2 regions of the Nocardiopsis mangrovi genome follow, and region 2 is predicted to be linked to the other one. Evidence: predicted binding sites of a transcription regulator. Region 2 holds the regulator's gene; the other holds the start of a gene.

Region 1 (10,957 bases), on a different contig from region 2:
ACCAGGACTCCAGCCCCGCCCGGGCCGCCCCCAGGGCGGGGCCCATCATGGTGAGGCCGTTGATCAGCCGGAACGGGGCGGAATGGCAGGGCGCCCGCCCGCTGGCGCCGGGCCCGACGGGGAAGGGGGCGGCGCCCGACATCAGCACCTCCTGGTCGAAGGTCCGGTACCCCGGGACGAACACGGATTCGGTGTGCACGGTCCGGCTGCCCGTGCCCCGCATGCCCGCGGTGAACCACGTGTCCTCGACCACGACGGCCGTGCGCGGCACGGCGAACCACCGGACCCGGACCTCGTCCCCGGGCTCCCGCCCGGCCAGCAGCAGCCAGTCGGCGAAGTCGACGCCGCTCACGAACTGCCACGCGCCCGACAGCGACCACCCGCCGTCGCGGCGCCGCACCTCGGCGGTCGACGAGGGGACCACGCCCACGCAGATGACGGTGTCGGGGCCGCCGGCCCAGATCTCGTGCCGGCCCTCGGCGGGCAGGTAGGCGGCGGCGCGGGACTGCGACGCGATCACCGACGCGCACCAGGCGGCCGACGCGCACCCCTGGGCCAGCACCGATGTGCCGCGGAGGTAGGCGGCGAACGTGCCTTCGGCGCCGCCGAACTCCCGGGGGGTGAAGTGCCGGGCGAACCCGGCCTCGGTGATCGCGGACACGACGTCGCCGGCGAGGCGGCGGTCGCGGTCGGCCGACGCGGCGTGCGCGGCGGCGGCGGCCCGTGCGGCCTCGGCGGAGCGCCGGGTGATCCCGGCGGCCTCCGCAGGCCCGTGCACCACGGGGGAAGCGGGTTCCGACATGTGCGGCGTCCTTTCCGCGGACCGCGAACGGCCCGCATGTCCGTCAGCGCCGCCGAAAGGGCGTGCCACGGCCGTGCCGCGGAACAGCCCGGCCGCGCGCCGGTGGCGCCCGCCCGGCGCGCCGCACGCCAGGATCGACCTCGCTGTTCGAGGGGGTCTCAAGGCGCGGCCGACATAGAGTGGGGGGCCGACGCCGCGGGCCCGGGCATAGCGGGGTGGCCCCGGGCGTTGCACCTGTGGGCGCGCGCACCCCGGGGACCTGGGAGAACGCGTCCGCCTGCCGTCACCCCGATGCGAGGTACGTGTGTCCTGCCTGATCGTCCAGTCCGACAAGACGCTCCTGTTGGAGGTCGACCACGAGCTGGCCGGCGAATGCCGCCGCGCCATCGCCCCGTTCGCCGAGCTGGAGCGGGCACCCGAGCACATGCACACCTACCGGGTGACCCCGCTGGCGCTGTGGAACGCCCGCGCCGCCGGGCACGACGCCGAACAGGTCGTCGACGCGCTCATCACCTACTCCCGCTTCCCGGTCCCGCACGCGCTGCTGGTCGACATCGCCGAGACCATGGGCCGCTACGGCCGGCTGCGGCTGCACCAGCACCCGGTGCACGGCCTGGTGCTCCAGGCGCTGGACCGGCCGGTGCTGGAGGAGGTCGTCCGCGCCAAGCGGGTCAAGGGCATGATCGGCGACCAGGTCGAGCCCGACATCGTCACGGTCCACCCCAGTGAGCGGGGCAACCTCAAGCAGGCGCTGCTCAAGCTCGGCTGGCCGGCCGAGGACCTCGCCGGATACGTCGACGGGGAGGCGCACGCCATCGACCTCGCCGAGGCCGGGTGGGAGCTGCGCGGCTACCAGCGCGACGCCGCCGACAGCTTCTACGCGGGCGGTTCGGGCGTGGTCGTCCTGCCGTGCGGCGCGGGCAAGACCATCGTGGGCGCCGCCGCGATGTCGCTGGCCAAGGCCACGACGCTGATCCTGGTGACCAACACGCTGTCGGTCCACCAGTGGCGCTCCGAACTGCTGCGCCGGACCTCGCTGACCGAGGACGAGATCGGCGAGTACTCCGGCACCCGCAAGGAGATCCGCCCGGTCACCATTGCGACCTACCAGGTCATGGCGGCGCGGCGGAAGGGCGTCTACAGCCACTTGGAGCTGTTCGACGCGCGCGACTGGGGCCTGGTGATCTACGACGAGGTGCACCTGCTGCCCGCCCCGATCTTCCGGATGACCGCCGACCTCCAGGCCCGCCGCCGCCTCGGGCTGACCGCGACGCTCGTGCGCGAGGACGGCCGCGAGGGCGACGTGTTCTCGCTGATCGGCCCCAAGCGCTACGACGCGCCGTGGAAGGAGATGGAGAACCAGGGCTGGATCGCCCCGGCCGACTGCGTGGAGGTGCGGGTCGACCTGTCGGAGTCCGAGCGGCTGGCCTACGCCACCGCCGAGCCCGAGGACCGGTACCGCTTCTGCGCGTCCTCCGGCGCCAAGACCGAGGTCGTCCGCGAGCTGGTCCGGCGGCACGAGGGGGAGCGGACGCTGATCATCGGCTCCTACATCGACCAGCTCGACGAGCTGGGCGCGGCGCTGGACGCCCCGGTGGTCAAGGGCGAGACCCGCCTCAAGGAGCGCGAGCGGCTGTTCGACGCGTTCCGCTCCGGGGAGGTGTCGACCCTGGTCGTCTCCAAGGTGGCGAACTTCTCGATCGACCTGCCCGAGGCCGGTGTCGCCATCCAGGTGTCGGGGTCGTTCGGGTCGCGGCAGGAGGAGGCCCAGCGCCTGGGCCGGCTGCTGCGCCCCAAGGCCGACTCCCGCACCGCCCGGTTCTACGCGGTGGTCGCCCGCGACACCATCGACCAGGACTTCGCGGCGCACCGGCAGCGCTTCCTCGCCGAGCAGGGCTACGCCTACCGCATCGCCGATGCCGGCGACCTCCTCGCCGGCGAGGAGAAGTGACCCGGCGGCGGGTCAGAACCCCCAGGTGCGCCGCGGCGTGATCCGGATCTGCTCGCTGTAGGCGGCCTCGAAGGTGTCCGGGGTGAGCCCCAGGCCGGCGATCCCGTCGCGGTACCGGTCGAGGTAGCCGGTGACGCCGGCCAGCGGGTCCGGATCGGCGGCGACCGCGGCGGTGCCGTGCACGACCAGCACGTCGCCGCCGGCGGGAGAGCTGTTGAAGTTGAGCGCCACGTTCGGGTTGGCCGCGATGTGGCGCAGCTTCGCGGTGCCGGGCTGTGAGCGGACGATGAACGCCGCACCGTCCCAGGCGAACCAGACGGGCCGCGGCGAGGGCCGCCCCGTGGGCGAGACCGTGGTCAGCCACACGACGTGCTCGGCGTCGATACGGGCGGTCAGCTGAGCGCTCGGTTGGAAGGTCACCCGGCCATCTTCACCCGGGAGGCGCCGGGGGTCCAGCACACACACGGGAGGCGGGCGCGCCGGCGCCGTTTCCGGCCGGAGGGGCGCCCCTAGACCGAGGGCAGCGCCCCCAGCACGTAGGTGAAGCCGGCGATGGCCCACGCGATCAGGGAGTAGAGCAGGGTCCGCGCCCGCAGGGAGGCGTTCTGGCGGATGGCCGGGGTGGCGAACGCGGCGACCATCAGCACCAGGGCGAGCATCGCGGGGATCAGCGACGCGATCGCGAACAGCCCCTCCTGCTCGGCGCAGGAGGCGTAGCCGGGTCGGCTCGGATCGCCACAGAACACGTTGTCTCCCACGTCAGAGGGGTTCGAGGAACGGGACCCCGGGGCGGCCGAGCGGGGTCGGCGGCGGCGCGGAGCCCCGTGGTCGGAGGCGTCCCGCGGCGGGGCGCACCACGACGTTACCGCTCCGCGGCGCCCGGCCGTGCGCCGGCCGACCGGCGTCGCGCGGCCGGGCGGAAAAATCCCGCACCCGCTTTACATGAGAGCGAGGAATGTCAAATCATGGGGGCCCGGACTACACGGAGGACGACGATGCCAGTTCCCCCCGGCCCTTCGGCCCCCTCCCCCTCCCCCCACCGCGACGGCTTCCACTCCCTGCGCTCCGGGGGTCTCGACTGGGACTCCTTCCCCCTGCGGCTCTTCGCCAAGGGCAACGCCCGCTTCTGGGACCCGGCGGACATCGACATGACCCGCGACGCCGAGGACTGGGCCGGGCTGAGCGAGGAGGTGCGCGAGCGCATCCTGCGCCTCTGCGCCCAGTTCGTGGCCGGCGAGGAGGCCGTCACCCAGGACATCCAGCCGTTCATCCGGGCCATGGCCGCCGAGGGGCGCATCGGCGACGAGATGTACCTGACCCAGTTCGCGTTCGAGGAGGCCAAGCACGTCCAGGTCTTCCGGCTCTGGCTGGACGCCCTGGGCGTCGACGCCGACCTCCACTCCCACCTCGACCGCAACCCCGGTTACCGGGCGCTGTTCTACGAGGAGCTGCCCGCCTCCCTCAAGGCGCTCGACGACGACCCCGGGCCCCGCAACCAGGTGCGCGCCTCGGTCACCTACAACCACGTCATCGAGGGGTCCCTCGCCCTGACCGGCTACTACGCCTGGAACCACATCTGCACGGTGCGCGGGATCTTCCCGGGCATGCGGGAGATCATCAAGCGCATCGGCGACGACGAGCGCCGCCACATGGCGTGGGGCACGTTCACCTGCCGCCGCCACGTCGCGGCCGACGACGCCAACTGGGCGGTGATCTCCGACCGGTTGCAGGAGCTGATGCCGCACCTCATGGCGACCGTGGAGCGCAACGACGAGCCGCTGACCGACCCCGAAGCGCGGCAGTACCAGATCCCCCACGGAGAGCTGCTGAAGTACGCGAGCGACCGGGCCATGCGCCGGCTCGGCGCCATCGAGACGGCCCGCGGGGTGCCGGTGGCGCGGATCGACGTGGACGCGTCCCCGGAGGAGCTGGAGGAGCGGTTCGGCGCCGAAGACCGGGCCGCACTCGCCGAGGCCGGCGGCGGAACGGGGGAGCGCTAGGCTTGCGCCCATGAACGCCTCCTCCGCCGCACCCGCCCCGGTGATCGACGCCCTGGCCTGGGTTCGGCTGAACGACCGCCGGCTGCTGTGCGTCCGCACCCGCGGGCGCGAGCTGTTCTACCTGCCCGGCGGCAAGCGCGAACCCGGCGAGAGCGACGCCGAGGCGGTCGCCCGTGAGGCGGCCGAGGAGGTGGGCGTGGCGCTGCGGCCCGCGACCATCACCCCCTACGCGGTGATCGACGAGGCCGCCGACGGCTACCCCGAAGGCACCCGGGTGCGCCTGGCCTGCTTCACCGCCGAGCACGACGGCGAGCCGGCGGCGCGCAGCGAGATCGCCGAGCTGGCCTGGCTGGGTTCCGCCGATCGGCCGCGCTGCGCCCCCGCGGTACGGCGGCTCCTGGACCTGCTGCGCGACGACGGCCGTATCGACTGAACGCGCGCCGGCCGACGGCCGGTGCGCCGCGCGGGCGCTCAGCGTCCGGCGCGGCCGACCGTCCCGGGGAGGCCGGCGCGGTACCCCGTGCCGTCGCCCAGCCCGGCGATCCCGGCGAGCCGGCGGTAGGAGTCCAGCATGCGGCCCCGGTCGAAGGCGCTGAGGGTGACGAGGATCTCATCGGCCGCGGAGCGGGCCAGGAGCGCGTCGAGTTCGGCGGACACCTGGTCCTCCGTGCCGTGGACGTGTCCCCGCATCGCCTCGTCGAAGCGGTCGCGCTCGCGCGCCGTCATCTCGCGCGCGGCCACCTCCTCGGGCGGGGACAACGGCGGGAAGACGCCGCGCGTGCGGGCGTGGGCGTTGGCCCACGCCTCGGACGCCAGCAGCATGCGGGCGGCATCGGGGGTGGCGGCCACGGCGACGTTCATGGAGACCACCACATAGGGCCGGGCCGACCACGGCGACGGCCGGAAGCGCGCGCGGTAGCGCTCGATGAGCCGGAGCATCTCGTCGGTGCCGCGGACGGGGGCGATCACCAGCGGCAGGCCGGCGTCGGCGGCGAAGGCGGAGCCCTCGCCCGTGGCCAGGATGAACGGGGCGGGGTCGAGCCCTTCCCCGGGGATGGCGCGCACACCGGGGTGGACCCGCTGGTCGCCGGTGAAGTAGCCGAGGAGTTCGGCCACCTGGGCGGGGAAGGCGTCGGCCGCTTCGGTCCCGGTGCCCAGTGCGCGCCGGATGCCGCCGGTGAAGGCGACCGACCGGCCGAGGCCCATGTCGATGCGTCCGGGGTGCAGTGCGGCGAGGACGCCGAACTGCTCGGCCACGATCAGGGGCCGGTGGTTGGGGAGCATCACGCCGCCGGTGCCGATGCGGATGCGGCGGGTGGCCGCGGCGAGGGACGCCGCCAGGACGGCGGGCGCGGATCCCGCCACACCGGGGACGCTGTGGTGCTCCGACACCCAGAACCGGTGGTAGCCGAGGGACTCGGCCTGACCGGCGAAGGTGAGGGTCTCGCGCAGGGCGCCGGCGTGGTCCCGCCCCTCCCGGACGCTGGACCGGTCGAGGACGGACAGGCGTGTCGATCGCAGGGTCACACCTGTATCAACACCACGTGGCGGCCGGAATTCCGCGGCCTTCCCGAACCGGGCGGGGCACCCCGGGTCGGTCGGCACATCGGCGTTCCGCGGTTCCGCGGAGAGGGTGGGTAGGGGAAGGGGCGCGGGGCGGTCGCTAGCGGGCGGCGCCGGCGAGGGTGCCCGTGGTCTGCACGTCGGGCTCGTAGATCAGGCAGTCGATCTCGCGGTCGCCGGAGTCCCAGGACTGCTGGGTGGGCGCGTACCACGAGAAGTACAGCACGGACGAGCCGTAGTCGATACCGACGAAGGACTCGAAGGCCGCCTGGCAGCCCTCTTCGGCCTCGGTGTCGATGGCGGTCTGGTCGAACGACGAGGCGGTCGACTGGATCTCGTGGTAGACCTCGGAGTCGTGCGGCTCGGCGCAGGAGATCGTCGGGATCTCGGTGACCTCGCCGGTGCTGGCACCGTCGTTGACGCAGTCGCCGACCGACAGGTCGAAGATGTCGGTGTTCTCCTCACCGCTTCCGGGCGCCTCGGCCGGGGGCGCGGCGGTGTCGCCGCCTTCCGCCGCGGGGGCCGACTCGGTCTCGGGGGCCGGCTGAGCACCGCCGCCGGCGATCTGCTGGATCAGGGCGCCGCACCCGCTGAGGGACACGGTCGCGCCGACGGCGGCGAGACCGATCAGCGTGCGGACGGTCAAAGACTTGGACATCAGAAACACTCCATCCTTGGTGATGTGACACCTGTGTCGGCCGTTTGCGGGGGCCGGGCGGAACTCCGCGGCCCGCCACGGTCCGGGCGGGGCGGCCCGGATCGGTCGGAACTCCGTTGTTCCGCGCTACGGGCGGAGAGGCGGTTGCACGAGCGGGCGACGGCTAGCGCCCGGAGCCCTCAAGGGTGCCCGTGTTCTGGACGCCCTCCTCGTAGATGAGGCAGTCGATCTCGCGGTCGCCGGAGTCCCAGGACTCCTGGGTGGGCGCGTACCACGAGAAGTAGAACACCGAGGTCTCCCACGAGGCTCCGACGAACGGCTCGAAGGCCGCCTGGCAGCCCTCTTCGGCCTCGGTGTCGATGGCGGCCTGGTCGAACGACGAGGCGGTCGACTCGAACTCGTGGTAGACCTCCGAGTCGTGCGGCTGGTCGCACCCGATGGTGGGCACCTCGGTGACCTCGTCGGTGACGGTCGCGTCGTTGAGGCAGTCGCCGACCGAGATGTCGAAGACGTCCGTGTCCGCTTCGTCCGCCATGGGGTCGTCGAGCTCGGCCTCGGCGGACGCCTGGACGTCCTCGGCCGCGTCGAGCGTCTCCTGGAGGGCGGCGCCGCAACCGCTGAGGGAGACCATGGCCCCGACAGCGGCGAGTCCGATCAGCATGCGGACATTAAAAGGCTTGGACATCGGGAAAACTCCATTGAGGGGAGCGGGGAATGGGGATATCAGTGAACGTATCAGCACGCATCCGCAGCTCGAACATTTTGCCCCATGGATGAGGTTTATGTCCAGGTCAGACCGGGGGAAGATTTTCGGTAACGCTGCGAACACGTTCGGGATTCCCGAGCGGCAATGCCTGTACCCTCAGGTTTTCGCGCGCCTGCGCCACCGTACGGTTGCGTTTCCGTTGCCGTATCGCAACCCCTTCAGAGCACTCTCAGTGACATCCCGAAAAAAGGGCATCGGGGGAAAGCAGTGCGACGCACGGAACACCGAAACGGTTCCATGCGTCTTCGACATGCGGCCAATGACACATTCGCGTAGCCCGCATCAGGCGGACGGCGGAATGGCGGGCGCGGGAATACGAGAAAAGCAGCCGACACACGGGAGAACGGCCCGCGTCGGCGCGGTGACGCGCGGGCCCCGGGACCGGCACCGCCGCGGCGCTCCGCCGTCCCGCCGGCCCGCTGCAAAGGAGCGCCCGGCCGCGGACACGAGCAAGGGCGGCCCCGCAGGGGACCGCCCTTGTCGTCGCAGGTGCTGCTGTTCGCGTACCCGGACCTCAGAAGACCTCGACAGGAGGGCTTAGAAGTCCATGCCGCCCATGCCGGCGTCCGGGGCGGCCGGGGCGGCCTTCTCCGGCTTCTCGGCGATGACGGCCTCGGTGGTCAGGAACAGAGCGGCGATGGAGGCCGCGTTCTGCAGCGCGGAGCGGGTGACCTTGGTCGGGTCGATGACGCCGTCCTTGAACAGGTCGGTGTACTCACCGGTGGCGGCGTTGAGGCCGACACCCGGGTCCAGGCTCTTCACCTTCTCCGCGACGACGCCGCCCTCAAGGCCGGCGTTGATCGCGATCTGCTTCAGCGGCTCCTCGATGGCGCGGCGCACGATGTCGGCACCGATGGCCTCGTCGCCCTGGAGCTCCAGCTTCTCGAACGCCGGGACGCCGGCCTGGAGCAGCGCGACGCCGCCACCGGGCAGGATGCCCTCCTCGACCGCGGCCTTGGCGTTGCGGACGGCGTCCTCGATGCGGTGCTTGCGCTCCTTGAGCTCCACCTCGGTGGCGGCACCGGCCTTGATGACCGCGACACCGCCGGCCAGGCGCGCCAGGCGCTCCTGGAGCTTCTCGCGGTCGTAGTCGGAGTCGGTGCGCTCGATCTCGTTGCGGATCTCGTTGACCCGGCCGGAGATGGCGGTGGCCTCGCCGGCGCCGTCGACGATGGTGGTCTCGTCCTTGGTGACGACGACCTTGCGGGCACGGCCGAGCATGTCGAGCTCGGTGTTCTCCAGCTTGAGGCCGACCTCTTCGGTGATGACCTGGCCGCCGGTCAGCACGGCGATGTCGCCGAGCTGCGCCTTGCGGCGGTCGCCGAAGCCCGGGGCCTTGACGGCGACGGACTTGAAGGTGCCGCGGATCTTGTTGAGGACGAGGGTCTGGAGCGCGCCGCCCTCCAGGTCCTCGGCGATCAGGACCAGCGGGCGGCCGGCCTGGAGGACCTTCTCGACAACGGGCAGCAGCTCGTTGTTGTTGGAGATCTTGGAGTTGACGATGAGGATGTAGGGGTCCTCGAGGACCGTCTCCATGCGCTCGAGGTCGGTGGCGAAGTAGGGCGAGATGTAGCCCTTGTCGAAGCGCATGCCCTCGGCGAGTTCGAGCTCCAGACCGAAGGTCTGGCCCTCCTCGACCGTGATGACGCCTTCCTTGCCGACCTTGTCCATCGCCTCGGCGATGGCGTCGCCGATCTGGGTGTCGCTGGCGGAGATGGAGGCGGTGGAGGCGATCTGCTCCTTGGTCTCCACGTCCTTGGAGATGTTGGCCAGCTCGTCGCTGATGCGGGAGACGGCGGCCTCGATGCCCCGCTTGAGGCCGACCGGGTTGGCACCCGCGGCGACGTTGCGCAGGCCCTCGCGCACCAGGGCCTGGGCGAGGACGGTGGCGGTGGTGGTGCCGTCACCGGCGACGTCGTCGGTCTTCTTGGCGACCTCCTTGACGAGCTCGGCCCCGATCTTCTCCCACGGGTCCTCGAGCTCGATCTCCTTGGCGATGGAGACACCGTCGTTGGTGATCGTGGGGGCGCCCCACTTCTTCTCCAGCACGACGTTGCGGCCCTTGGGGCCGAGGGTCACCTTGACGGCGTCGGCGAGCTGGTTCATGCCGCGCTCAAGGCCGCGCCGGGCTTCCTCGTCGAACGCGATCAGTTTGGCTGCCATAGACTTCTTGTCCTCCCGAGACCGGGCTGGTACGCGTGGGAACGAGCCGATGCCCGCGACGGACGGCCCCGGCTCGCCCCGGCAACCCGTCTGCCGGAGACCGCGGCCTCATCGTCTCGATCCGGAGTTAGCACTCCTCATCTCAGAGTGCTAAGGCTCCCATTTTTAGCACTCTCCATGGTCGAGTGCAAACGACCTGTGCCCGAATTCGCCGGGTGATCACCCGCAGGTCAACCCGGCCCCCGAAGCCGAAACCCGCACCCCCGGGACGGGCCCGGGGGATGCGGGTGGGGGTTCGGCGGCGCGCCCCGGCGCCGCCCGGGCGGGGCTCAGCAGCCGCCGGCGACCGCCGGGATGATGGAGACCTCGGTGCCGTCGGCGACCGCGGTGGCCAGGCCGTCGGCGAAGCGGACGTCCTCGTCGCCGACGTAGACGTTGACGAAGCGGCGGATCTTCCCGCTGTCGTCGAGGATCCGCGCCCGGATACCGGGGTGGGCGGCCTCAAGGTCGTCCAGCACGTCCTGGAGGGTGGCCCCATCGGCGGTCACCTCGGCCGCGTCCTTGGTGTAGGTGCGCAGGATGGTGGGGACGCGAACACTGACGCTCATGAGCGCATGACTCCTTGTCTTCGTGAACGGGCGCCGGCCCGCCCGGACGGGGCGGGACCGGGCCGGAAAGGGCGCGGGGGCGGCGTCAGAGCAGCCCGGCGTCCCTGAATGCCTTCAGGGACGGCTTGATGGTGGCGGTCACCCCGGCCTCGACCGCGTTGAGCGTCTTGAGGCCGTCGCCGGTGTTGAGCACGACCGTCTCGGCCGCGGGGTCGAGGGCGCCCTCGGCGAGGAGCCTGCGCAGCACGCCGGTCGTCACCCCGCCCGCGGTCTCGGCGAAGATGCCCTCGGTGCGCGCCAGCAGCCCGATGGAGTCGACCACCTCGGCGTCGCCGACGTGCGCGACGGCGCCGCCGGTGCGCCGGCAGATGTCGAGCACGTAGGGGCCGTCCGCCGGGTTGCCGATGGCCAGCGACTTCGCGATGGTGTCGGGCTTGACCGGCTGG
Region 2 (10,957 bases):
CGATGGGGGCGGCGCGGGTGGCGACGGCGCCGACGGCCATGCCGAGGATGGCATGAGCGGCCCCGGCGCCGCGGGCGCCGACGGCCGCGACCCCTCGGCCTCTCCGCAGTCCGACGGCGGGACGGCCGACCCCGAGTCCGAGTCCGCCGAGGGCGGCCCCGGTGTCGCCTCGCTGTGTTCGGCCCCGCCCTCTCCCGAGCCCAGCACCACCGCCCCCAGCGCGGCCGAGTCCGACGAGCCCTCGCCCGATCCCGGGGAATCCGCCGACGACGACTGCGTCCCCAGTCCCGGCCCCTCCGAGCCCGGTGACACCGGCGCGGGCGACCCCGCCGACCCCGCCGCGCCGGAGGAGCCCGGCGACGACGGGGGCGGCGAGGACGGCGACGACGTCGACGGCACGCCGAGCCCGCCCCAGACCCTGCCCGGCGACACCCCCGACGGGGCCTCCCAGGTCCAGTAGAGGGGATCCCGCCCCGCCTCCGGAGCGCACAGGGCCCGGGGGGCACCGCTTTCGGTCCTCCCCGGTGCCCGCGCGGCCCGCGGGGGAGTCTCCGGCGACGGCAGCGCTCCGGAGCGCCCGGTGCCGGGCGTCCACCCTTGCGCGGATCTCCGCAGCCGGTCCGCGCCCGCCGGGGCTACCAGCGTCCGCAGCGCGCCTGGAGGACGGAGAGCGCGGCGACCCCGGCGGTCGAGGTGCGCAGCACAGTGGGTCCCAGGAGCGCCCGGACGGCGCCCGCGCCGTCGAGCGCGGCCAGCTCGGCGTCGGACAGCCCGCCTTCGGGGCCGACCACCACGACGATGCCGGGGCCGTCCGCGGTATCGGGAAGCGGGAGCGACGACAGCCGGTCGTCCCGGGCGCCCTCGTGCAGGACGATCCCCAGGTCGGCGGCTGCCACGAGCGCGACCACGTCGCGCGTGGCGGCGAGGTCGGCGACCTCGGGGAGCCGGCTGCGCCGGGCCTGCTTGGCGGACTCGCGCGCGGTCGCGCGCCACTTGGCGACGGACTTCGCCGCCCGCTCGGACTTCCAGCGCGTCACGCACCGCTCGGCCGCCCAGGGCACGATGGCGTCCACACCCGCCTCCGTCATGACCTCGACGGAGAGTTCGCCCCGATCGCCCTTCGGCAGCGCCTGGACGACCGTGATGCGGGGGGACGGCTCGGGGTCCACCGACCGCTCCTCGACGGCGCAGACCACGCTGTCCTTGCCGACGTCGGCCACCACGCAGCGGGCGCGGGTCCCGGCGCCGTCCACGAGGTCCACGACCTCGCCCGCGGCGATGCGGCGCACCGCGGCGGCGTGCCGGCCCTCGGGGCCCGACAGCACCACGCGGTCGCGGTCGAGCTGCCCTGCTTCGGCGAGGAAGACGGGAGGCGTCACGGGTTCCCTTTCTCGGATGGGCGGCCGGCCCACGGCACCGCGGCACGGACGGCGGCCGCGGGACGGCGAGGGCCCCGCGGCGCGCTGCCGGGGGCCCTGACGTGTCCGTGGTGCCGGCGCGGCCCCGCCGCGCCCTCTGTGGGGCTCAGCGGGCCCCGAAGGCGTCGCGCAGGCGCGAGAAGAGGCCGCCGTGGCCGGGGCTGAACTTGCCCGGCGGGTGGTCCTCGCCGCGGAGCTCGGCGAACTTGCGCAGCAGCGCCTCCTGCTCCTCGTCGAGCTTGGCGGGGGTCTCGACGTCGACCTGGATCATGAGGTCGCCCCGGCCGCCGCCGTCGAGGTGCTTGGAACCGCGGCCCCCGAGCGTGATCACATGCCCGGATCCGGTACCGGGGCGCAGGTCGATCTCCTCGGTGCCGTCGAGGGTCTCGAACGTGAAGGAGGCGCCCAGCGCCGCCGCGGTCATGGGCACCGTGATGGTGCAGTGGAGGTCGTCGCCGCGCCGCTCGAAGATCGGGTGCGGGCGCTGGACGATCTCCAGGAAGATGTCACCGCGCGGGCCGCCGTTGGGGCCGACCTCGCCCTCGCCCGCGAGCTGGATCTGCGTGCCGTCCTCGACACCCGCCGGGATCTGGACCTTGCGGGTGACCTTCTCGCGCACCCGGCCCTCGCCCGCGCAGTCGGCGCAGGGGTCGGTGATGATGCTGCCCTGCCCCGCGCACTGCGGGCACGGGCGCGAGGTCATGACCTGGCCCAGGAAGGAACGCGTGACCTGGGAGATCTCACCGCGTCCCTGGCACATCTCGCAGGTGTGGCGGTGGGTGCCCTTGGCCGTGCCCTCGCCCTGGCAGGTGGTGCACAGGACCGCAGTGGGGAAGGTGACGTCCTTGGTCACGCCGAACGCGGTCTCGGAGAGGTCGAGTTCGATGCGCACCTTGATGCTGCGTCCGCGGCGCACGCGGTCGCGCGGGCTGCGCCCGGCGCCCGGCTGGCCGCCACCGAAGAACGCGTTCATGATGTCGTCGAACGGGAAGCCCGCGGCGCCGCCGCCGAACCCGCCGGGGCCGCCCGCACCGCCGCCGCCCGGAGCGAACGGGTCGTGGCCCATGTCGAACATGCGCCGCTTGTTCTCGTCGGAGAGGACCTCGTAGGCCTGGGTCACTTCCTTGAAGCGCTCCTGGGTCGTGGGGTCCGGGTTGACGTCGGGGTGGAGTTCGCGGGCCAGCCGCCGGTACGCCTTCTTGATCTCGTCCTTCGTCGCCTCGCGACGAACCCCGAGGATCGCGTAATAGTCCCTCGCCACTTACTGTCCCGCCAAAATCGTTCCGACGTACCTGGCCACAGCGCGCACCGCTCCCATCGTTCCCGGGTAATCCATTCGAGTCGGACCGACGACGCCGAGCTTGGCCAGCGACTGGTCGCCGAAGCCATAGCCGGCGGACACGATCGAGGTGGATCTGAGGCCCTCGTGGGAGTTCTCCGCGCCGATCCGTACCGTGAGCATGGACGGGTCGCCCACCTCTCCGAGCAAACGGATGAGGACCACGTTTTCTTCCAGCGCTTCGAGTACGTCACGAAGGCTAGCGGAGAAATCCACCGCCGCGAGATTCGCGGTCCCTCCGAGGACGATCTTCTCCTCGTGCCGCTCCACCAGGCTCTCCAGGAGCACCGACAGCACCGAGACCGCCATCCGGCGATCGCCGGTGGGCACCTGCGCCGGCAGGTCCTCGACGGCGGTGGGGACGTCGGTCAGCCATTTGCCGCCCAGCGCGCGGTTGAGCATCTGCCGCAGGTTCTCGACGGAGTCCTCGGTGACCCCGCCGAGGCCGTCGATGACGCGCTGCTCCACCCGCCCGGTGTTGGTGATCAGCACCATCATCACGCGCTGGTTGCCCAGGGGGACGAGTTCGACGTGCTGCACCGACGAGCGGGTGAGCGAGGGGTACTGCACGATCGCGACCTGCCGGGTGAGCTGCGCGAGCAGGCGCACCGTGCGGGCCACGATCTCGTCGAGGTCGACGGCGCCGCCGAGGAAGGTCTCGATGGCGCGGCGCTCGGCCGAGGACAGGGGCTTGACCGTGGACAGCCGGTCCACGAACAGCCGGTACCCCTTGTCGGTGGGCACCCGCCCCGCGCTGGTGTGGGGCTGGGTGATGTAGCCCTCCTCCTCCAGCGCCACCATGTCGTTGCGGATCGTCGCCGGCGACACCCCGAGGGTGTGGCGGTCGGCGAGGGCCCTGGACCCCACGGGCTCGTTCGTGGACACGTAGTCCTCGACGATGGCACGCAGGACCGCGAGTTTGCGGCCGTCGAGCACGCGTTCACCTCCCTGGCACTCCGTGGTCGTAAGTGCTAATTCTATGCCGTCGCGCAAGGGCGGGCCGGAACGCGGGACCGCGGTTCGGGCCGGCACCGCCCCGGCCGCCGTCCCGGCGCGCCGCGCGCAGCGTTCCGGGGCGTCTCCGTGACGCGGTGCGACAATGATCGCCATGGCCGTCGATCCCGCACCTCCGCGCGTCGACCCGGCGCGGCTGCGCCCGGTGCGGGCCTGGTACGGGATCGGCGCGGCGATCGCGGTCTGCGGGCTGATCGCCGGGGCCATGGGGTTCGTGATCGGGCTGCTGAACTCGGAGTCCCTGCCGCACTTCCGCGCTCAGTTCGGCGACGACGAGACCGCGATCGTCGACTTCGACCACGCGAATCAGGGCACCCACGCGTGGCTCATCTACACCGACCGCTACACGACCGACGACGAGATCGCCGCGTTCTGCACGATCGACGGGCCCAGGGGGCCGGTCACGGTGAGCCCGGCCCATGACCAGCACTCCGACGGCTGGTTCCTGGCCGGCCGGATCGACGCGGCCGAGGCCGGCGACCACACCCTCCGCTGCCACAGCGGCGAGGGCCTCCGCTACGCGGTCGGCTTCGGAAACGACGCGCACGGCGTGTCCACGGGGGTGCTGTGGACCGTCGCCGCCGCTTTCGCCCCGGCGGTCGCGGGGGTCCTCATCGGCGCCGCGGTGCTCATTCTCACCGCTGTCCTCCGCGCCCGCGACGGGCGGCGCGTCCTCGCCGGCGGGCAGCCGCGCGACGGCGCGCGGCGGCGGGGAGGAAGGGTGCCCTGACGGCGGCCCCGCTGCGGCCGCCCCGCCACTGGACGGGCAGGGGGCACGGTGTCCGGTGCCCCGCCGGAGGGCCCGGCGCCGCTAAGATCGCGGGCCGTGGGCACTGACTCTGGCAAGCGGCGCGGCAGGCGGTACGGGGACGACGTCCTGGCGGGCGACTGGCGGCGGCCCCGGAAAGGGGCGGTCCCCGAGGTTCCCGTGGAGCACGGACTGGTGGTGGAATCCGCCGACGAGGGGTTCTGCGGCGCGGTCGTGGCCTGGGACAAGGCGACGGTGACCCTGGAGGACCGCGCGGGCCGGCGCCGGGTGTTCGACCTCGCGCCGGCGGCGTTCCTGGTCGACGGCCGGCCGGTGACCGTGGTGCGTCCGGCCGCGGCGGCGCCCTCGGGACCTCTGCGCAGCGCGTCGGGGTCGGTCGCGGTCCGGGGCGCGCGGGCGCGCGTGGCCAGAGAAGGCCGCATCTACGTCGAGGGAGCCCACGACGCGGAGCTGGTCGAGAAGATCTGGGGGCACGACCTCCGGGTCGAGGGCGTGGCGGTGGAGTTCCTCGAGGGCGTGGACCACCTGCCCGAGATCGTCGCCGCGTTCGCCCCCGGGCCGGAGCGGCGGCTGGGGGTGCTGGTGGACCACCTGGTGCCGGGGTCAAAGGAGTCGCGGATCGCCGAGCAGGTGTCGTCCCCCTATGTGCTGGTCGCCGGCCACCCGTTCATCGACATCTGGCAGGCGGTCAAGCCCGCCGTCCTCGGTTTCGCGGCCTGGCCCGCGGTGCCGCGCGGCACCCCCTGGAAGGAGGGGGTGCTGGCCGCCCTCGGCCGGCGCGAGGAGCCCGGTGAGGCATGGCGGGGCATCCTCGGCCGGGTCCGGACATTCGCCGATCTGGAACCGGAACTGCTGGGCCGCGTCGAAGAACTGATCGACTTCGTCACCGCGCCCTACGTGGTGCGAGACTAGGACGCGTCCGCGCCGACCCCGCGGTGACGGCGTGCGGCGGCAGGACGCGCCGGACGGCATAATCTGCTCCACGCAATCGGCACAGCCAAGGGACATGATGAGCGAGACCCCGCCCCACCGACCACAGCCCCAGGACGAGCCCGCGGGAGGGCAGCCCGTGCCCGGCCACACCGCCCCCAGCGGCGGCCAGCCCGGACAGGGGCAGCAGGCCGGCACCGGGGCACAGCCGGGGTACGCCCAGCCGCCCCACCCGCCCCAGGCGCCGCAGCAGCCCTATGCGCAGCCGGGCCAGGGCTACGACCAGCAGGGATATCCCCAGCCGGGCTACGATCCGGCCCAGTACGGCCGGCCGGCCTACGGGCAGGCCCAGCAGCCGCCGAACCCCCCGCAGCCGGGATACGGCGTGCCGCAGGCGCCACCGCAGCAGCCCGGATACCGCGCCCAGCCCCAGCAGCCCGCGGCCCCCGCCTACGGCCAGCCGACCGGCGGGCAGCCCGGGTACGCGCAGCCCTCCGGTGAGCAGCCCGGGTACGGCCGGCAGCCCTACCCGCCGCAGCCGGGCCCCGCCGGGCCGCAGGCCCCGCAGTCCTACGCGCCCCAGGGATACGCGCCCCAGGGGCAGGAGCAGCAGGCCGCCGCGGCGGCCCAGCAGCAGCCGGGCTACCCCCAGCCCCAGCAGCCCGGATACCCCGCCCAGCCCCAGCAGCCCGCGGCCCCCGCCTACGGCCGGCCGGCCGGCGGGCAGCCGTTCCCCCAGCAGGGGCAGACCGCGGCCGACGACCCCACCTGGGCGATGATCGCGCACCTCTCCGGGGTCATCCTCGCGTGCTTCGGCTGGCTGCCCGCGCTGGTGGTGTACTCGGTGAAGAAGAACCACTCGCCGTTCGTCCGCCACCACGCGGGCGAGGCGCTGAACTTCCAGCTCACCCTGTTGATCCCCTACCTGCTCACCTCGGCCGCCTATATCGCGCTCGGCGTCTTCGCCCCGACGACATCGTGGATCGGCTCCGTGTTCATCGCGGTGATCTGGGTGCTGTCGATCGTGTTCGGGGTGCTCGCCGCTCTCGGCGCGAACAAGGGCGCCTGGTACCGCTACCCGGTGTCGGTCCGCTTGGTGAAGTGACCGCGGCCGCCGCCGCGCGGAACCCGCGCGGCGGCCGGGCCGTCCCATCGGGGCGGGCCGGTGCCCCCGAACGCCCCCGAACGCCCCCGAACAGCCAGCTACCGCACGGCCCGCGGCCCGACCACCGGGCCCGGGCGGCAGAGACCGAGGAGACCATGAGCTACCCACACCCGCCGAACCCCTCCTACGGCGAGGGCCAGGGCGGATACCAGCAGCAGTACCCGGGCGGCTACGGCCCGCCGCCCGGAGGCGACCACGGCTACGGCACGGGTCCGCAGCCGGGCCAGTACGGCCAGCAGGGCCAGCAGGGCTACCCGGGGTACCAGGAGCAGCAGCAGGGCTACCCGGGCCAGGCTCCGCAGCCCGGCGCGCAGCAGCCCTACGCCGCCGCGCCCTATGGCCAGTACGGGCAGTACCAGCAGCCCCACCAGCAGCAGGGCGGCCAGGTGACGGCGGACGACCGCCAGATGGGCCTGCTCATCCACCTCGGCGGGGCGATCCTGGGCTTCCTCGTGCCGCTGGTCTTCTACTTCATCAAGAAGGACGAGTCGCCGTTCCTCCGCCACCAGGCGGCGCACGCGCTCAACTTCCAGATCATGCTGGCGATCGCCTACTTCGTCTCGGGCATCCTGATGATCGTCATCATCGGCTACCTGACGTTCCTCGCCGCCTGGATCCTCGGCCTGGTGTTCGGCATCATGGGCGGCCTGGCGGCGAACCGGGGCGAGTGGTACACGTACCCGTTCAACCTTCCGATCGTGAAGTAGCGGCCGCCGACCGCGGCAGGGCCGGGCGGCGCTCAGGTGAGATCGCGCACCACGGCGTCGGCCAGCAGGCGGCCCCGCCGGGTGAGCACCGCACGGCCACGGGCGTGGGCCGAGGGGTCGAGCAGGCCGTCGGCCACAGCTCGCTCGGCCGCGGCGCGTCCGGGGCCGTCGAGCAGGTCCAGCGGGCATCCCTCGGCGATGCGCAGTTCCAGCAGGATCCGCTCGAACCGCCGGTCGGCGTCGCCGAGGACCTCGCGCGCGTGACCGGGCGAGACGCCGTCGGCGATGCGCGCGGCGTAGGCCGCTGGGTGCTTCACGTTCCACCAGCGGACCCCGCCGACATGGCTGTGGGCCCCCGGGCCCACCCCCCACCAGTCGCCGCCGGTCCAGTAGAGCAGGTTGTGGCGGCTCCGGGCCCCGGCGCCGCGCGCCCAGTTGGAGACCTCGTAGGCGGTGTAGCCGGCGGCGCCCAGCGCGTCGTCGGCCATGAGGTAGCGGTCGGCCATGGTGTCGTCGTCGGGTGCCGCGAGCTCTCCGCGGCGCACGCGGGCGGCCAGCCGGGTGCCGTCCTCCACGATCAGCGAGTACGCCGAGACGTGGTCGGGGTCCGCGCCGACCGCGGCGTCGAGCGACTCCTTCCAGTCGGCGTCGGTCTCGCCGGGCGTGCCGTAGATGAGGTCGAGGTTGACGTGGTCGAACCCGGCCTCGCGCGCCCAGGCGACGCAGAGCTCCGGCCGTCCGGGGGTGTGGGTGCGGTCGAGGATGCGCAGCACCCCGGGGCGGGCGCTCTGCATCCCGAAGGAGACCCGGGTGAACCCGGCGTCGCGCAGCCGCAGCAGGTAGTCGCGGTCGACGGTCTCGGGGTTGGCCTCGGTGGTGACCTCGGCGTCCGCCTCCAGGCCGAATTCGGCGTCGATCGCGGCGAGGACCCGGCCGAGGTCCTCGGGGGGCAGGAGGGTGGGCGTGCCGCCGCCGAAGAACACCGTGCGCACGCGGGCCGCGCCGGCCCCCATGGCCCGGCGCGCGAAGCGGACCTCGGCGGCGGCCTGGTCGGCGTAGGTGGCGGGTGAGGCGACCGCGCCGCCGTCGCGGGAACGCAGTTCGGCGGCGGTGTAGGTGTTGAAGTCGCAGTAGCCGCAGCGTGTGACGCAGAACGGCACGTGGACGTAGAACCCGAACGGCCGGCTCCCGGCGCCCGCGAGGGATCCGGCGGGCAGCGAGCCGTCCGCGGGGACGGGGTCGCCGTCGAGTACGACTGAGGGCATGCGTCGAGACTATCCGCCCCCGTACCCGCCGGGTGCCGGGCGCGGAGCCCGCCCACCTGCGGCCGCGCCGCGGCAGGAGGGCTCAGGAGCGCAGGAGGCCGGCCTCCCGGTCGCGCTCCAGGCCGCGTTCCACCTTGGCCGCGAGCTCGGCCCATTTGTCGGAGCGGCCGGGGAGGGCGAGCACGCGGCGCAGCAGGTCGATGTCGCGGTCCAGCCCGGCACGGAATCCGGCCATGACGGTGATGCCGTGGCCGGGGCGGTGCACGATCTCGACGGGGTCGCCGGCGCGGACGTCGCCCTCCTCGCGCACCCGCAGGTAGACACCGGTGCGGGCCTCCTGGGTGAAGCGCTTGATCCAGCCCTGCTCGGCCAGCCACGTCTGGAACACGGCGCAGGGCGTGCGGGGCAGGACGACCTCGAACAGGGCCGTTCCGATCCGCCACGTCTCGCCGATCAGGGCGCCGTTGACGTCGAGCCCCGTGGTGGTCAGGTTCTCGCCGAAGGCGCCGTCGCGCAGGGGGCGGCCCAGCCGCTGCGACCAGTCGTCGAGGTCCTCGCGCGCGAAGACGTAGACGGCCTGGTCCGGGCCGCCGTGGTCGGCGCGGTTGGCCTGCTCGTCGCCGTCCAGTCCGAGCGCGGCCGCGCGCACAGGGCCCTCGACGGGCCTCTTGTCGATGGCCGTGCGCCCCGGCCCGGGCGCCCAGGGCGCGTCGCCGGCGCGGCCGGTGCAGACCGATTGGACGATGGTGCTGGTCTCCCCCATGGGAGAACCGTAGAACACCCGGCCCGGGGCCGGAAGCGCGACGCTCTCACACCGCGTGCACCGGGTCGGGCCCGGTGCTCTGCACAGGGACCGCCCCGGTGGACCCGCGCACCACCAGCTCCGGGTCGAACAGGTACTCCGCGTGGGAGACGCTGTGCCCGGCGATCTCGTCGCACAGGGTGCGCGCCGCGGCCAGGGCCATGGACTGGATGGGCTGGCGGACCGTGGTGAGCGGGGGGTCGGTGAAGGCGATCAGGTGGGAGTCGTCGTAGCCGACCACGGAGAAGTCCCGCGGCACCGACAGCCCGCGCTGGCGCGCGGCGCGGATGGCGCCGAGGGCCATGAGGTCGGAACCGCAGGCCATGGCGGTGACGCCGCGGTCGAGCAGCCGCGTGGCCGCCGCGTGGCCGCCTTCGACGCCGAACAGGGACAGCTCCACCATGCCGTCGCTGGCGAGCCCGTGGCGCGCCATCGCGCCGTGGAAGCCTTCGAGCTTGCGCCGGACCGGCACGAAGCGGTCGGGCCCGCTGGCGAAGCCGATGCGGGTGTGGCCCAGCGCGGCGAGGTGGTCGACGGCGAGCCTCCCGGCCTCGCGGTCGTCGGCGGAGACGAACGGCGCGGACACCCGGTCGGCGAAGCCGTTGACCAGGACGATGGGCAGCCGCCGCGCGACCAGCCGGCGGTAGCGGTCGTGGTCGGCGGTGGTGTCGGCGTGCAGGCCGGAGACGAAGATGATGCCGGAGACATTGCGATCCAGCAGGAGCTCGACGTATTCGTCCTCGGCGATGCCGCCCGGTGTCTGGGTGCACAGCACCGGGGTATAGCCGTGCTGTGCCAGTGCTCCTTCAGCGGCTTGGGCGAACATCGGGAACACGGGGTTGTCGAGCTCGGGGACGACCATGCCCACCAGCCCGGCCGAGCGCTGGCGCAGGCGGGCCGGGCGCTCGTAGCCCAGGACGTCGAGTGCGGTGAGCACGGCGGTGCGCGTGGCCGCGCCGACACCGGGCTTGGAGTTGAGGACGCGGGAGACGGTCGCCTCGCTGACACCGGCGTGCCGCGCGATGTCGGCCAATCGTGGACCCATATGAGCACTCTAGTGGAATTCGCCTGTTATTTCTCTGCAAGAACTAGGTAATCTTTCGCAAGCGGTTTCAGAACACGCACCGCTCTGGCGATATGGAGGGACACCCATGCCGATTCCCCCCGAGTCCGGGACGCAGGCCGGCACGACGCAGCGGGAATGGTGGCGCGACGCCGTCATCTACCAGGTCTACGTGCGCAGCTTCGCGGATTCCGACGGCGACGGCGACGGCGATCTGCCCGGCATTGCCTCCCGGTTGCCCGAACTCGCGGAACTGGGGGTCGACGCGGTCTGGCTGACTCCGTTCTACGTCTCCCCGCTGGCCGACGGCGGCTACGACGTCGCCGACTACCGCGACGTGGACCCGCGCTTCGGCACGCTCGCCGACTTCGACGCGCTCGCCGCCGCGGCCCACGACCTGGGCCTGCGGGTGATCATCGACATCGTCCCCAACCACAGTTCGTCGCAGCACCCGTGGTTCCGCGAGGCGGTGGCGGCCGAACCGG

The links. The regulator HrcA, encoded in region 2, represses chaperone genes, less so after heat shock. The targets are predictions, from matches to a motif close to TTGGCACTCTCNNNNNGAGAGTGCCAA.
Region 1: a site for HrcA is predicted at 10,069-10,095, ahead of groL (chaperonin GroEL). Genes of this name have one in related genera too.

The regions. Positions count from the first base shown of each region.
Region 1 is NZ_JBHSFQ010000010.1:107,085-118,041, reverse strand. Features, by position in the region: gene ACFO4E_RS12965 (acyl-CoA dehydrogenase family protein) at 1-802, opposite strand, end outside; gene ACFO4E_RS12960 (DNA repair helicase XPB) at 1,107-2,753, shown strand; gene ACFO4E_RS12955 (TIGR03667 family PPOX class F420-dependent oxidoreductase) at 2,766-3,173, opposite strand; gene ACFO4E_RS12950 (hypothetical protein) at 3,263-3,499, opposite strand; gene ACFO4E_RS12945 (R2-like ligand-binding oxidase) at 3,749-4,753, shown strand; gene ACFO4E_RS12940 (NUDIX hydrolase) at 4,764-5,186, shown strand; gene ACFO4E_RS12935 (MsnO8 family LLM class oxidoreductase) at 5,225-6,280, opposite strand; gene ACFO4E_RS12930 (septum formation family protein) at 6,417-6,974, opposite strand; gene ACFO4E_RS12925 (septum formation family protein) at 7,138-7,635, opposite strand; gene groL (chaperonin GroEL) at 8,278-9,903, opposite strand; gene ACFO4E_RS12915 (ubiquitin-like small modifier protein 1) at 10,233-10,511, opposite strand; gene thrC (threonine synthase) at 10,597-10,957, opposite strand, start outside.
Region 2 is NZ_JBHSFQ010000002.1:273,177-284,133, reverse strand. Features, by position in the region: gene ACFO4E_RS03225 (hypothetical protein) at 1-460, shown strand, start outside; gene ACFO4E_RS03220 (16S rRNA (uracil(1498)-N(3))-methyltransferase) at 636-1,379, opposite strand; gene dnaJ (molecular chaperone DnaJ) at 1,525-2,679, opposite strand; gene hrcA (heat-inducible transcriptional repressor HrcA) at 2,680-3,693, opposite strand; gene ACFO4E_RS03205 (hypothetical protein) at 3,866-4,501, shown strand; gene ACFO4E_RS03200 (DUF3097 domain-containing protein) at 4,598-5,452, shown strand; gene ACFO4E_RS03195 (DUF4870 domain-containing protein) at 5,547-6,575, shown strand; gene ACFO4E_RS03190 (DUF4870 domain-containing protein) at 6,731-7,342, shown strand; gene hemW (radical SAM family heme chaperone HemW) at 7,375-8,607, opposite strand; gene ACFO4E_RS03180 (MOSC domain-containing protein) at 8,690-9,370, opposite strand; gene ACFO4E_RS03175 (LacI family DNA-binding transcriptional regulator) at 9,417-10,454, opposite strand; gene ACFO4E_RS03170 (glycoside hydrolase family 13 protein) at 10,561-10,957, shown strand, end outside.